3 regions of the Hymenobacter sp. BRD128 genome follow, and region 1 is predicted to be linked to each of the others. Evidence: riboswitches for the same ligand, from Rfam matches in the RefSeq annotation. Region 1 holds a riboswitch; each other region holds the start of a gene.
The links. Region 1 has a riboswitch for S-adenosylmethionine ahead of GKZ68_RS11455 (phosphoadenylyl-sulfate reductase). Riboswitches for the same ligand answer to the same signal wherever they lie in the genome.
Positions count from the first base shown of each region.

Region 2: another riboswitch for S-adenosylmethionine. It lies ahead of GKZ68_RS18845 (O-acetylhomoserine aminocarboxypropyltransferase/cysteine synthase family protein); the one in region 1 lies ahead of GKZ68_RS11455 (phosphoadenylyl-sulfate reductase).
Region 3: another riboswitch for S-adenosylmethionine. It lies ahead of metH (methionine synthase); the one in region 1 lies ahead of GKZ68_RS11455 (phosphoadenylyl-sulfate reductase).

Region 1 is NZ_CP053908.1:2,572,747-2,576,638, reverse strand. Features, by position in the region: gene GKZ68_RS11465 (sulfate adenylyltransferase subunit 1) at 1-162, opposite strand, end outside; gene cysD (sulfate adenylyltransferase subunit CysD) at 187-1,083, opposite strand; gene GKZ68_RS11455 (phosphoadenylyl-sulfate reductase) at 1,122-1,877, opposite strand; SAM riboswitch class I at 2,155-2,248, opposite strand; gene pruA (L-glutamate gamma-semialdehyde dehydrogenase) at 2,440-3,892, opposite strand, start outside.
Region 2 is NZ_CP053908.1:4,258,623-4,262,514, forward strand. Features, by position in the region: gene GKZ68_RS18845 (O-acetylhomoserine aminocarboxypropyltransferase/cysteine synthase family protein) at 95-1,480, opposite strand; SAM riboswitch class I at 1,925-2,042, opposite strand; gene GKZ68_RS18850 (LysM peptidoglycan-binding domain-containing protein) at 2,242-2,538, opposite strand; gene GKZ68_RS18855 (lipocalin family protein) at 2,710-3,135, shown strand; gene GKZ68_RS18860 (hypothetical protein) at 3,384-3,677, shown strand; gene GKZ68_RS18865 (erythromycin esterase family protein) at 3,678-3,892, shown strand, end outside.
Region 3 is NZ_CP053908.1:4,228,364-4,232,255, reverse strand. Features, by position in the region: partial or broken gene metH (methionine synthase) at 1-2,018, opposite strand, end outside; SAM riboswitch class I at 2,199-2,307, opposite strand; gene GKZ68_RS18735 (SGNH/GDSL hydrolase family protein) at 2,394-3,767, opposite strand; gene GKZ68_RS18730 (OmpP1/FadL family transporter) at 3,789-3,892, opposite strand, start outside.

The DNA of each region.
Region 1 (3,892 bases):
TAAGGCCAGGTCTACCGAGTCGCCGTTGGTGGCGGTGCGCTTCTTTTCGAGCGTGGCCAGCACGTCGAGCGACACGGAGTCGCTGTCGTAAAGCAGGCGGCCAATGAGCGTACTCTTGCCATCGTCGACGCTGCCGCAGGTGATAAAGCGTAGGATATCCATTGTCTTATTACTTAATAAATTAGCTTAGAAATACCCGTTGCGCTTGCGGTCCTCCATGCCGGTTTCGGAGAGGTTGTCGTCGAGGCGCGTGGCGCCGCGCTCGCTCACCTTGGCCAGCAGCAAATCCTGGATGATGTCGTCAATCGAGTGGGCGTCGCTTTCCACGGCGGCCGTGCAGGTCGAGTCGCCCACGGTGCGGAAGCGCACGCGGCGGCTCACGATTTCGTCGGTGTCGTCGAGGTTGAGGTGCTCGCTCAGGCCTAGCAGCTGGCCGCTGGGCAGCACTACGCACTGGCGCTCGTGCGAGAAATAGATTTCGGGCAGCTCGATTTTTTCGCGCTGGATGTAATTCCACACGTCGAGCTCGGTCCAGTTAGAAATGGGGAACACGCGCACATTTTCGCCCTTCTGAATGCGGCCGTTGTAGATGTTCCACAACTCGGGGCGCTGGCGCTTGGGGTCCCACTGGCCAAAGTCGTCGCGCACCGAAAAAATGCGCTCCTTGGCGCGGGCCTTCTCCTCGTCGCGTCGCGCGCCCCCGATGCAGGCGTCAAACTCAAACTCCTCAATAACATCGAGCAAGGTATAAGTTTGCAAGGGGTTGCGGCTAGGAAATTTACCGCCCGGCTCGCGCAGGCCACGCTCCCGAATGGTATCCTCTACCTTGCGCACAATCAGCTTCTCGCCCAACGAAGCGGCCAGCTTATCGCGGTAATCAATAATTTCCTGGAAGTTGTGGCCCGTGTCGATGTGCACGAGCGGGAAGGGAAACTTGCCCGGCCGAAACGCCTTTTCGGCCAGCCGCGTGAGGGCGATTGAGTCTTTGCCGCCCGAGAACAACAGCGCAGGCCGCTCAAACTGGCCGGCCACCTCGCGCAAAATATGAATAGCCTCGGCTTCTAGCCTATCTAAGTAATCCATTGGTAATGAATAAATTGGTGTTTAGTAAGCGGTAGGGGCTAGCGGGGTAATTCCTCCACCACCGGGTCGAGGCCTTGGTGGGCAGTGGTGTGCAGGCCGCACTCCTTGGCGTCGGCGTTTTCCCACCACCAGCGGCCGGCCCGGAAGTCCTCGCCCGGCTTGATGGCCCTGGTGCACGGCGCGCAGCCAATGCTTACAAAGCCCTGCTGGTGCAGCGGATTCACGGGCACGCCGTGCTGCTGCGTAAAGGCTACCGTGTCGGCCCAGGTCCACTCAAAAAGGGGGTGCACTTTAATGAGCTGGTGGCCGGCATCCCACTCCACGGCGTGCATGTGCTGGCGGTTGGCCGACTGCTCGGCCCGGATGCCGGTAAGCCAGATGTGCGTGCCGGCCAGGGCCCTGGCCAGTGGCTCCACCTTGCGGATATAGCAGCACTCCTTGCGATTGTCGATGCTCTCGTAGAAGCTGTTAGGGCCTTTCTGCGTCACCAGGGCTTCGACACTGGCCGCCAGCGGGGCGAAGGCTTCGATGGGCTGGCCGTAGCGGAGCAGCGTCTTATTCCAGGTTGAATACGTTTCCTGAAAGTTGCGGCCGGTGTCGAGCGTGAATACGCGCACGGGCAGCTCATTGGTAAAAATGAGGTGGCTCAGCGCCTGGTCTTCAATGCCAAACGAAGTCGAAAAGGCAACCTTGCCTGGGAAACGCTGGGTGACAGCCCGTATAATTTCCAGCGCGGAAAGCCCGGCCAGTTCCTGGCGCAGGTCATTGACCTGGGCCGCAAGTGTACTATCCATGTTGAAAGGGAAGAAGTTTTTCGCGGCCAGCAAGCCGCCGAAAAAAGGTGCCGACACGCGGGGGCGCTCCAGGTAGGCCCGCGAAGGCCCAGGGAGCAGCGCTAACCCGAACGGAGAGGTAGCCGGCCAGCTGATAAGACGTTGCTAAACGCTAGCAGCTCCGCATCGCTCCCGTGCGCATTCGGCAGGGGCAGCACGTACAACAACACCCATGCTGTAGAGCAGCAAGCGAGGTGGTCGTAAAGCGGAGGGTAGTTGAGCAGCGCACGGCAACTTGTTTTTATATGGTCAGGACTTGGCACCGTTCCAGCAAGTAGCTGGGGGTTGCCGGCGTTTCATCGAGCCTGTCTCTCCACGCCTCTGTATAAAAACAATCCTTCTGGCAAGAGGAATTGATGACACAAAGGTAGAGCCGGAATTTTTAAAATTCCAAACTTCTGAACAAACCGTTGAAAACCAACGGGCGGCCCCTCGTCAGAGGAGCCGCCCGTTGGTTCCGACGGCGATATAAGTTGGGGGCTAGCGGTTTTGTTTGCGCCCCGCGCCATTTTTGGCTCAAGGCCTAAAATCCGCCCTTATCGAGGTTCAAATCTTCCTTGGGCGTGGCGCCCATGAATGGATAGGGATACTCCACGGGCGGGTTAAACGTTTCCTTGATGGCGCGCGGCGACACCCAGCGCTGCAGGTTGAGCAGCGAGCCGGCCTTGTCGTTGGTGCCCGAGGCGCGGGCGCCGCCGAAGGGCTGCTGGCCCACCACGGCACCGGTCGGCTTGTCGTTGATGTAGAAGTTGCCGGCCGCGTTCGCCAGCTTCTTGGTAGCCAGGTCGATGGCGTAGCGGTCTTGCGAGAAAATGGCGCCGGTGAGGGCGTAGGGCGAGGTCGAATCCACGAGTTCCAGCGTCTGCTCAAACTCGTGCTCGTCGTACACATACACCGTCACGACGGGGCCAAACAGCTCCTCGCACATGGTCACGTACTTAGGGTCTTTGGCCCGGATAACGGTGGGCTGCACGAAGTAACCCTTCGACTTGTCGTGGTGGCCGCCGACTACGATTTCGGCGTCCGGGCTAGCCTTGGCCTCGTCAATAAACCTGGCTAGCTTATCGAAGCTGGCTTCGGTAATGACGGCGTTAATAAAGTTGGTAAAGTCTTCAACATCACCCATTTTCATCGACTCCACGTCCTGCTTCACGTAGCCCAGAATTTCCTCGGCCAGGTTGGACGGCAGGTATACGCGCGAGGCGGCCGAGCACTTCTGGCCCTGGTACTCGAAGGCGCCGCGCGAAATGCCGGTAGCCACAGCCTTGGCGTGGGCCGAGGGGTGGGCCAGAATGAAATCTTTGCCGCCGGTTTCGCCCACAATGCGCGGGTACGACTTGTAGCGGTGGATATTCTGCCCGATTTCGCCCCAGATGGTCTGAAACACCTTGGTCGAGCCCGTGAAGTGAATACCCGCGAAGTCGCGGTGCTTGAAAATCACGTCGCCGGCCACCGGGCCATCCACGTAAATGAGGTTGATGACGCCGGCCGGCACGCCAGCTTCGATGAACAGCTCCATCAGCACCTGAGCCGAATAAATTTGCGGGTAGGCGGGCTTCCACACCGTCACGTTGCCCATAAGCGCGGCCGACACCGGCAGATTGGCGGCGATGGAGGTGAAGTTGAACGGCGTGAGCGCAAATACGAAGCCTTCGAGCGGGCGGTGCTCCAGGCGGTTCCACATGCCGGGGGCTGACTCGGGCTGCTGGCGGTAGATTTCCTGGGCAAAATGTACGTTGAAGCGCAGAAAGTCAATCAGTTCACAAGCCGCGTCAATTTCCGCTTGAAAAGCGTTCTTGCTCTGGCCCAGCATGGTAGCCGCGTTGAGGCGGGCGCGGTAGGGCCCGGCCAACAGCTCGGCGGCCTTCAAAAAGACGGCGGCGCGCTCTTCCCAGGGCAGGCTAGCCCAGGCGTGGCGGGCGGCCAGCGCGGCGTCGATGGCCTGGGTTACGTGGCTAGCATCGCCTTCGTGGAAG
Region 2 (3,892 bases), 1.7 Mb from region 1:
GGCGGAAGCCAGTAGTGGCCGATTAGCGGCTTCTGTAATACAAAATGGTGCCCCAGCTTTTGCCGGGGCACCATTCTATAAGGAGTTATTTTTCTTATACTTCCAGCGGCTGGGCGTGCTCCGGCTCGGGCTCCGGAATCGTATCGGTCGCCTCATCCGTGCCCTTCGGCGCGGTGGCAGCGGCGGCCGCCAGTGCCTGCTTCAGGTCGGCTTTGATGTCCTCAAAATGCTCGATGCCCACCGATAGGCGCAGCAGCGTGGGCGTCACGCCCGAGGCGAGCTGCTCCTGCTCGCTCAGCTGCTGGTGCGTAGTGGCCGAAGGCTGAATGATGAGCGTCTTGGCATCGCCCACGTTAGCCAGGTGGCTGATTAGCTTGAGGTTATCAATTAGGGCCGTGGCCGTGTCTTTGCTGCCGTGCAGGGCAAACGATAGCACGCCGCCGAAGCCGCGCTTCAGGTACTTGGCGGCCGTGGCGTGGTGCGGGCTGCTGGCTAGCCCAGGGTAATTCACGTGTGCCACCTGCGGATGCTGCTCTAGCCACTGGGCTATTTTGAGGGCATTCTCGACGGTGCGCTCCACGCGCAGGCTCAGGGTTTCGAGGCCTTGCAGCAGCAGGAAGGAGTTGAAGGGACTAATGGCCGGACCGAAATCACGCAGGCCTTCTACCCGAGCGCGGATGATGAAGGCAATGTTGCCAAACGGCCCATTCTTCCCAAATACATCGTTGAAAACCAGGCCGTGGTAGCCTTCGCTAGGCTCGGTAAACTGCGGGTATTTGCCGTTGCCGAAGTCGTAGGTGCCACCATCCACAATCACGCCGCCTACGCTGGTGCCGTGGCCGCCAATCCACTTCGTGGCCGATTCCACCACAATATCGGCGCCGTGCTTGAGGGGTTGAAACAGGAAGCCACCCGCGCCAAAGGTGTTGTCGACTACCAGCGGCAAGTCGTGCTTTTTGGCCACGGCCGCCACGCGCTCAAAATCGGGCACGCTAAAGCTCGGGTTGCCAATGGTTTCGAGGTAAATAGCGCGGGTCTTGCCGTCAATCAGCGCCTCAATGCTGTCGGCATCGTCGCCGTCGGCAAAGCGCGCTTCTATGCCTAAGCGCTTGAAAGCCACCTTAAACTGGTTGTAGGTGCCGCCGTAGAGGTAGGAGCTCGACACAATATTATCGCCGGGCTGCAGGATGTTGTTCAGGGCAATGAACTGCGCCGCCTGGCCCGAGCCCACGGCCAGGGCCGCCACGCCACCTTCGAGCGCGGCAATGCGCTGCTCGAATACGTCGGTGGTGGGGTTCATCAGGCGGGTATAAATATTACCAAACTCCTTCAGCGCGAATAGATTAGCGCCGTGCTCCGCGTTCTTGAATACATAGCTGGTGGTCTGGTGAATGGGCACTGCGCGCGAGCCAGTGGTGGGGTCGGGCTGCTGGCCGGCGTGGAGTTGCAGGGTTTCAAAGTGCAGGTTTTGAGTGGCCATGAGGCTAAGAGGTTAAAAAATTAGTAGTAATGAGCGAGGAAAAAGTGGCTGGGTAATCCTAGCCCGGCCGCGCCGCCGCGGCCGGCCGTCGCTGAAAAGCGAAAGGGTAGCGAAAACCCCGGTCGAAGCTCCGTGCTGTTGGTTTCGGGCCTTATCTCTTTTGCACTGCTACCGCACAAGCACTTGAATTTCAAGATTATGAGCGCGGGCTAGCCGCATCAGTTGGCCGCAGCTGTGGCTAGGCCAGCGGCTGCGAGCACTACCCGCAAAAGAGAAAAAAAGCAAAAAGCGCCGGGCCTTAGCCTTGGCAACAACAGCACATTCGCATTCGCTGGCGCAAAGGCGCCGGGCTAGCCGATACCGACGAGAATGGCCCAAAGCTGCGCGCAAAAGCGACGCAAGGGACGGAAACAGCGAAGAAGGGTAGGTGTGCCATGGGTACTCGAGTTATAGACCCCCGGGCGGCGCGTGGCAGCTACCGGGGTAGGAATTGGCACCTTTCAGTGGGTGAAGGTTGCCAGCGGGTCAAAGAGCCTAATCTCTCGCCGCTTCTGTATAAAACTTACTAAAACTGCCCTGCCTGCTGCGGGGAGTACCGGATTGGTAGGGGCAAAGATAGTGTAGCGCACGATATGCGCAAGGTCGCTCACGCAAAAGTCAAAAATATTTTTTGCGCTCCCGGTGGAAGAGTGGTGCTTACAAACAAAAAGGCCACCCCAATAGTGGAGTGGCTTTTCTCACCTTTTTTCTGCAAAAAGTACCTAGATACTAGGTAGGGTTAACTCCTGGCCCACTTCTATGTGGTCGGGGTTAGAGCCGATGATGGCCTTATTGGCCTCGTATATCTGGTGCCATTTAGCGGCGTCGCCGTAGTGGTTTTTAGCAATTTTGGAGAGCGAATCACCGCTTACTACCGTATAGCTGGTGCCGGCGGCAGCAGAATTAGCGGTGTTGGCAGCATTGCTGTTGCCGAAAAAATCGGTGCCACCAGCGGCCGGCTGCGCCGGTGCAGCGGGCTTTTTATCACCCTCATTATTCAAAAAATCGAGCAGGCCCATGTGACAAATGCGGTTAAAGTGTGAAAGAAAAGCGCGTCCGTAAAGCGGGGTGCTTTTGAGCCTTTTACGGCGGCAGTTGCGCAGGGTTACTACGGATAACTAAAAAAAAATACGCGCGTAAGCAGGCCGGAAGCTAGGTAGCTTTTCTTTCACATTCTTTCCTTTCTCCTTATGAACCTATCAACAGTTTCTTTCCGAGCTTACTTTACCTCGCTACTGAGTGCGCTTGCCGTTTTGTTCGTTGTTTCGTCTTGCGGTGGCGGCGACAAAGGCAAGGTAGAAGATGCAGCTACCTTGTATGGCTCAGGTAGTAAAACATGGGTAACTGATAAGCAGACAGATGCTTCGGGCAGCAAAATGAAGCTAGATGATGCTGCCAAAGAAGCAGAGTTTACTTTTACCGCCACCAATTTTACCGCTAGCGAAGGCGGCCAAAGCCAGACCGGAACCTACACGTTTGACCAAGCTGCCAAGACCTTGACGCTTACGCCCCAAGGTGGCTCGACAGCCAATACCTTTAAAGTAGAGAAGCTGACCAGCGACAAGCTATCGCTGTCGGGCACCAGCGGCGCCATGTACGTGCTGAAGGCTAAATAATCAGGACTTGAACAGGGCTTATGCCCAGCTAAAAGCCTCGCTCCAGTGCCGGAGCGGGGCTTTTTTTATGTTACATACCTCGTGGGGTGTTTCAAACTAAGGCTTTAGGCCGAAATTTGGGGAATATGTCGTTTACCTTGAATTTTGGCGGGAAGATGAGCTGGCTAGGCTGGCTTTTACTATGGGGGTGCATGGCCGTTGGAGCCCCTGAGGCTTGGGCCCAAAGCAGCCGTAGTGAGCAGCTTGCAGTGCCCGCGCGGCGAATGGCTAGCGTGAGCCCAACTGATACCACCTTCGCCGAGCTGGAGTTTTTGCGAGCGGAAATCGGGAGTGCCCGCGTGGTTTTTTTAGGCGAGCCCACGCACGGAGAGGGCAACGTGCTGGCGGCCAAAGCCCGGCTGCTGGCCTATTTGCAGCAGCGGCTAGGCTTTACGACCCTAGCCATGGAAAGTAGTTTTTTTGACCTGCACAAGGCGCAGCGGCAGATTAGCATTGGCAAGTCGGTTGGTAAAAACCTGAATGGCAGCATTTTCCCCGTCTAGATGCGCACGCAGGAGTTTCAGGCGGTGGTGCCGCTGGTGGGGCCGGATGGCTTGCGCGTGATGGGCTTTGACCCGCAGCTGGGGGGCGATTATAGCGACGACCTGGTAGATGACCTGGACGATTTTCTGGATGAGGAGCAGGGCAACAAGGCCATTAACTATGATCTGCTGGATGAGGCGGTGAGCTACATGGCTGAGCACTATGCCTTTTCGCC
Region 3 (3,892 bases), 1.7 Mb from region 1:
CGCGTGTTGCAGGCGCTCGGCCACCGGCAGGCTGCGCCAGGCGTCGGCCACTACTTCGACCTTGCCCTTTTGCTTCACCGTTTCGGCAAAGTCCACGAGGCGCTCGGTGGCATCGGCGCGGCGGTTAAGCAGCACGTCCTCACAGAGTTTGAGCAAATCCTTCGGAATTTCGTCGTACACCGCCAGCTGGCCGGCGTTCACGATGCCCATGTCGAGGCCGGCCCGGATGGCGTGGTAGAGGAAGGCCGCGTGCATGGCCTCACGCACCACGTCGTTGCCGCGGAAGGAGAACGAGATGTTGCTGACGCCGCCGCTGGTGCGGCAGCCGGGCAGGTGTTCCTTTATCCACTTCACGGCCGCAATGAAGTCGAGCGCGTAGTTGCGGTGCTCCTCCAGGCCGGTGCCCACGGTGAGGATGTTGGGGTCGAAGATGATGTCCTCGGCGGGAAAGCCAACTTCTTTAACCAGAATATCATACGAGCGCTGGCAGATGGCAATGCGCCGCTCGTAGCTATCGGCCTGGCCGTCTTCGTCGAAGGCCATTACTACCACGGCGGCGCCGTACTGGCGCACCAGCCGGGCGTGGTGGCGGAAGCGCTCCTCGCCTTCCTTCAGCGAAATCGAGTTGACGATGCTCTTGCCCTGCACGCACTTGAGGCCCGCCTCCAGCACCGTCCACTTCGACGAGTCAATCATTATCGGCAGGCGCGCAATGTCGGGCTCCGAGGCGATGAGGTGCAGGAAGGTGGTCATCACGGCCTCCGAGTCGAGCATGCCCTCGTCCATGTTGATGTCGAGCACCTGCGCGCCGTTTTCGGCCTGGGCGCGGGCTACGGCCAGCGCCGCCTCGTAGTCGCCCGAGCGAATGAGCCTAGCGAAGGCGCGCGAGCCCGTCACGTTGCAGCGCTCGCCAATGTTGACGAACAGGCTTTCGGGCGTGATGTTAAACGGCTCCAGACCAGCGAGGTGCGTGGTGCCCTTGGCCAGGCGCTCGCCGTTACCGCTCAGGGCTAGCGACGAAACCGAGGCCTGCTCATCATCAACCAGTTGAGCCGAGGGGCTAGCGGATGCAGCTGCGCAGCGTGCACTGCGCGCGGGCCGTAGCTGTCGGCCAGCTTCTTGAGCTCGGCAATGTGCTGGGGCGTGGTGCCGCAGCAGCCGCCCACTACGTTTAGCAGGCCCTCCTTGAGGTAATCCTCGACCAGGGCCGCAAATTCCTGGGCGCTCTCGTCGTAGCCGCCGAAGGCGTTGGGCAGGCCGGCGTTGGGGTAGGCCGACACGGGCACGTCGGCGAGCCTAGCCAGCTCGCGCACGTAGGTGCGCAGCTGGTCGGCCCCGAGCGCGCAGTTGAGGCCCACACTCAGCAAGGGCAAATGCTTGATGCTGTGCCAGAATGCCTCCACCGTCTGGCCGCTCAGGGTGCGGCCCGAGGCGTCGGTGATGGTGCCCGAAATCATGACGGGCACCACGCGGCCGCCTTCGTTGAAAAACTGCTGCACCGCGAAGAGGGCGGCCTTGGCATTGAGGGTATCGAAGATGGTTTCGATGAGCAGGGCATCGACGCCGCCGTCCACGAGGCCGCGGGTTTGCTCGAGGTAGGCGGTGGCTAGCTCATCGAAGGTCACGGCCCGAAAGCCGGGGCGGTTGACGTCGGGCGAGAGCGAGGCCGTGCGGTTGGTGGGCCCGATGGCCCCGGCCACGAAGCGCGGCTGCGCCGGATTCCGGGCCGTAAACTCGTCGGCCACCTCACGGGCCAGCCTGGCCGACTCGTAGTTAAGCTCATACACCACGTGCTCCAGGGCGTAGTCGGCCTGCGCGATGGTGGTGCCGCTGAAGGTATTGGTTTCGACCATGTCGGCCCCGGCCGCGAAATATTCGGCGTGAATGGCCCGGATAATATCGGGCCGCGTAAGGCTCAGCAGGTCGTTGTTGCCGCGCAGCGGACGCGGGTGGTCGGCAAAGCGGGTGCCTCTAAAGTCGGCCTCTTCCAGCGGGTAGCGCTGAATCATGGTGCCCATGGCGCCGTCGAGCACCAGCAGGCGCTGGCGCAGTAAGGTAGGCAGGGGCGACGTATAAGCGGAGTCGGTGGCGACGGCAGGGGCTAGCGCGGGGGCGGCGGACATATCTTCTGGAAGCAAAATCGGGAGCAAAAAGCGCCTATCCAGAAAGAAAGCCGCGCCGGGCAGCGCAGGTTCCGGCTGATATCTTCTTCGGCCCAAGTGCTTGGCCGAACAGGAGTTGGCACCTACTCGGGGTAGGTTGCCAAGACGTCATCGGGCCTGGTCCCTCGGTCTTTCTGGATAGCAGCAACAGCGAAGATACAACGGCTAGGCCAAAAAAAGCGCCTTCCCGGCGGGGAAGGCGCTTTTAGCAATTTGGCAACCAGGGTGTGGCTAGGGCAGCAGTACGCCGCGGTAGCTGTTGGGGTCTACGCTGGGGATGGTCGAGCCGTAGTAGGCATTGATAACCCGAATCCACTCGTTGGCAATGACGGCGTAGCCGCGGGGCGTGGGGTGCACACCATCGAGGCCAAATAGGTTGCCGCTGGCAAACGTGGCGGTGTTGTTCACAGCGTTAGTTGCAATGCCGCTGGTAGCCAGCCGAGTCAGGAACGCGTTGGCGTCTAGCACGGGCACCTTGAAGCGCAGGGCCGTTTTGGCAATGATGGCGTTCAGCTGGGTGGTGCGCGCCGTTACGTTGGCCGCCTCTACCGGGTCGAGCACGTAGTCGCTGGGCAGGGCATTGGCAGGGGTGGTGCCAACGCCAGGGTGCGCGGCAATGTACGGCTGGGCCGTCAGCGTCAGCAGGTCGGCCGAGGTAGCGGCACGGGCCGCGGTGGCAGTGCCGGCCGCGTTGAGAGCCTGCACATAAATAGTCGTAATGGGGATACCCGCCGCCTGGTAGGCCGCTACTACCGCTGCCACGGTCACGGTATTGAAGTACGGCACGCTGGTCACGTTCGGGATATTGGCCACGGCCCCTTTCACCGTGCCGCCCTTCGAGATGGTATTCAAGATAGCGCGGTAGCCAACGCCAAAGCGCGTGGTATCGGTGAGGCCGCCGAAGGGATTGAGCGGCGACACTACCCCGCCGGCCGTGGCATAGGCCAGCACGTCGTTGTTGCCCATCCAGCAGGTGAAGAAGGTCGGCGACTTCTGGCCGATGTACGTCACGTAGTCTTTGGTCGGTTTCTCGGCCGCCGTCAGCAGACGCTCATAGAAGGGGTTAATGAGGCCGTAGGGGGCTAGCCCACCCGTGAGGGCCGACACGCTGCTAAGCACCGAAATGCCAGGCACGCCCAGGTTGTCGGGCTGGTTGCCCGAATAGGCCTCCAGCTGCGGGCCGCCGGGCAGCGTAGCACCCGTCACGGCCAGCTGCTCACCCAGGTAGTTGTTGGCCGCCGTGGGCTGCACCGGCGCCAGGGCGCCGTTTACTACCTGCAGCTTGATATAGCCCGAACCATCCTTTTTGGCGCTCGAAAAAGCCGGCTGCACGAAGCTGGCCGGGCCTTTGCCGGTTTTGGCAAACTGCTGGGCCAGAATGGCCGGATAAGAATTAGCCTGCCCTTCGTTGTAGAGGCCGCCATCGGTGTAGCCCGAGGTGAGCGAGTTGCCCACGGCTACGTAGCTCGTAAAGTCGAGGCCATTGGCCGAAGGCGCGGGGTTGGCCGCGTCGAGGTTGGGCTGGCAGCCGGCCACCCCGAGGCCGAGGCCCAGCAGCGCAAGGGCCGGGCGGGTCAGCTTAGCAGTTGAAAATAACGGAGTCATTGGGTAGGAGAAAAGACGGAGTTAGAACTTCACGTACAGCTGCACGCCGGGCACGGCGATGGTGGTCTTGTAGGTGCCGGCCACGCGGTCGGTGGTGCCGTTGCTAAGGAGGTCGTCCTGACTCT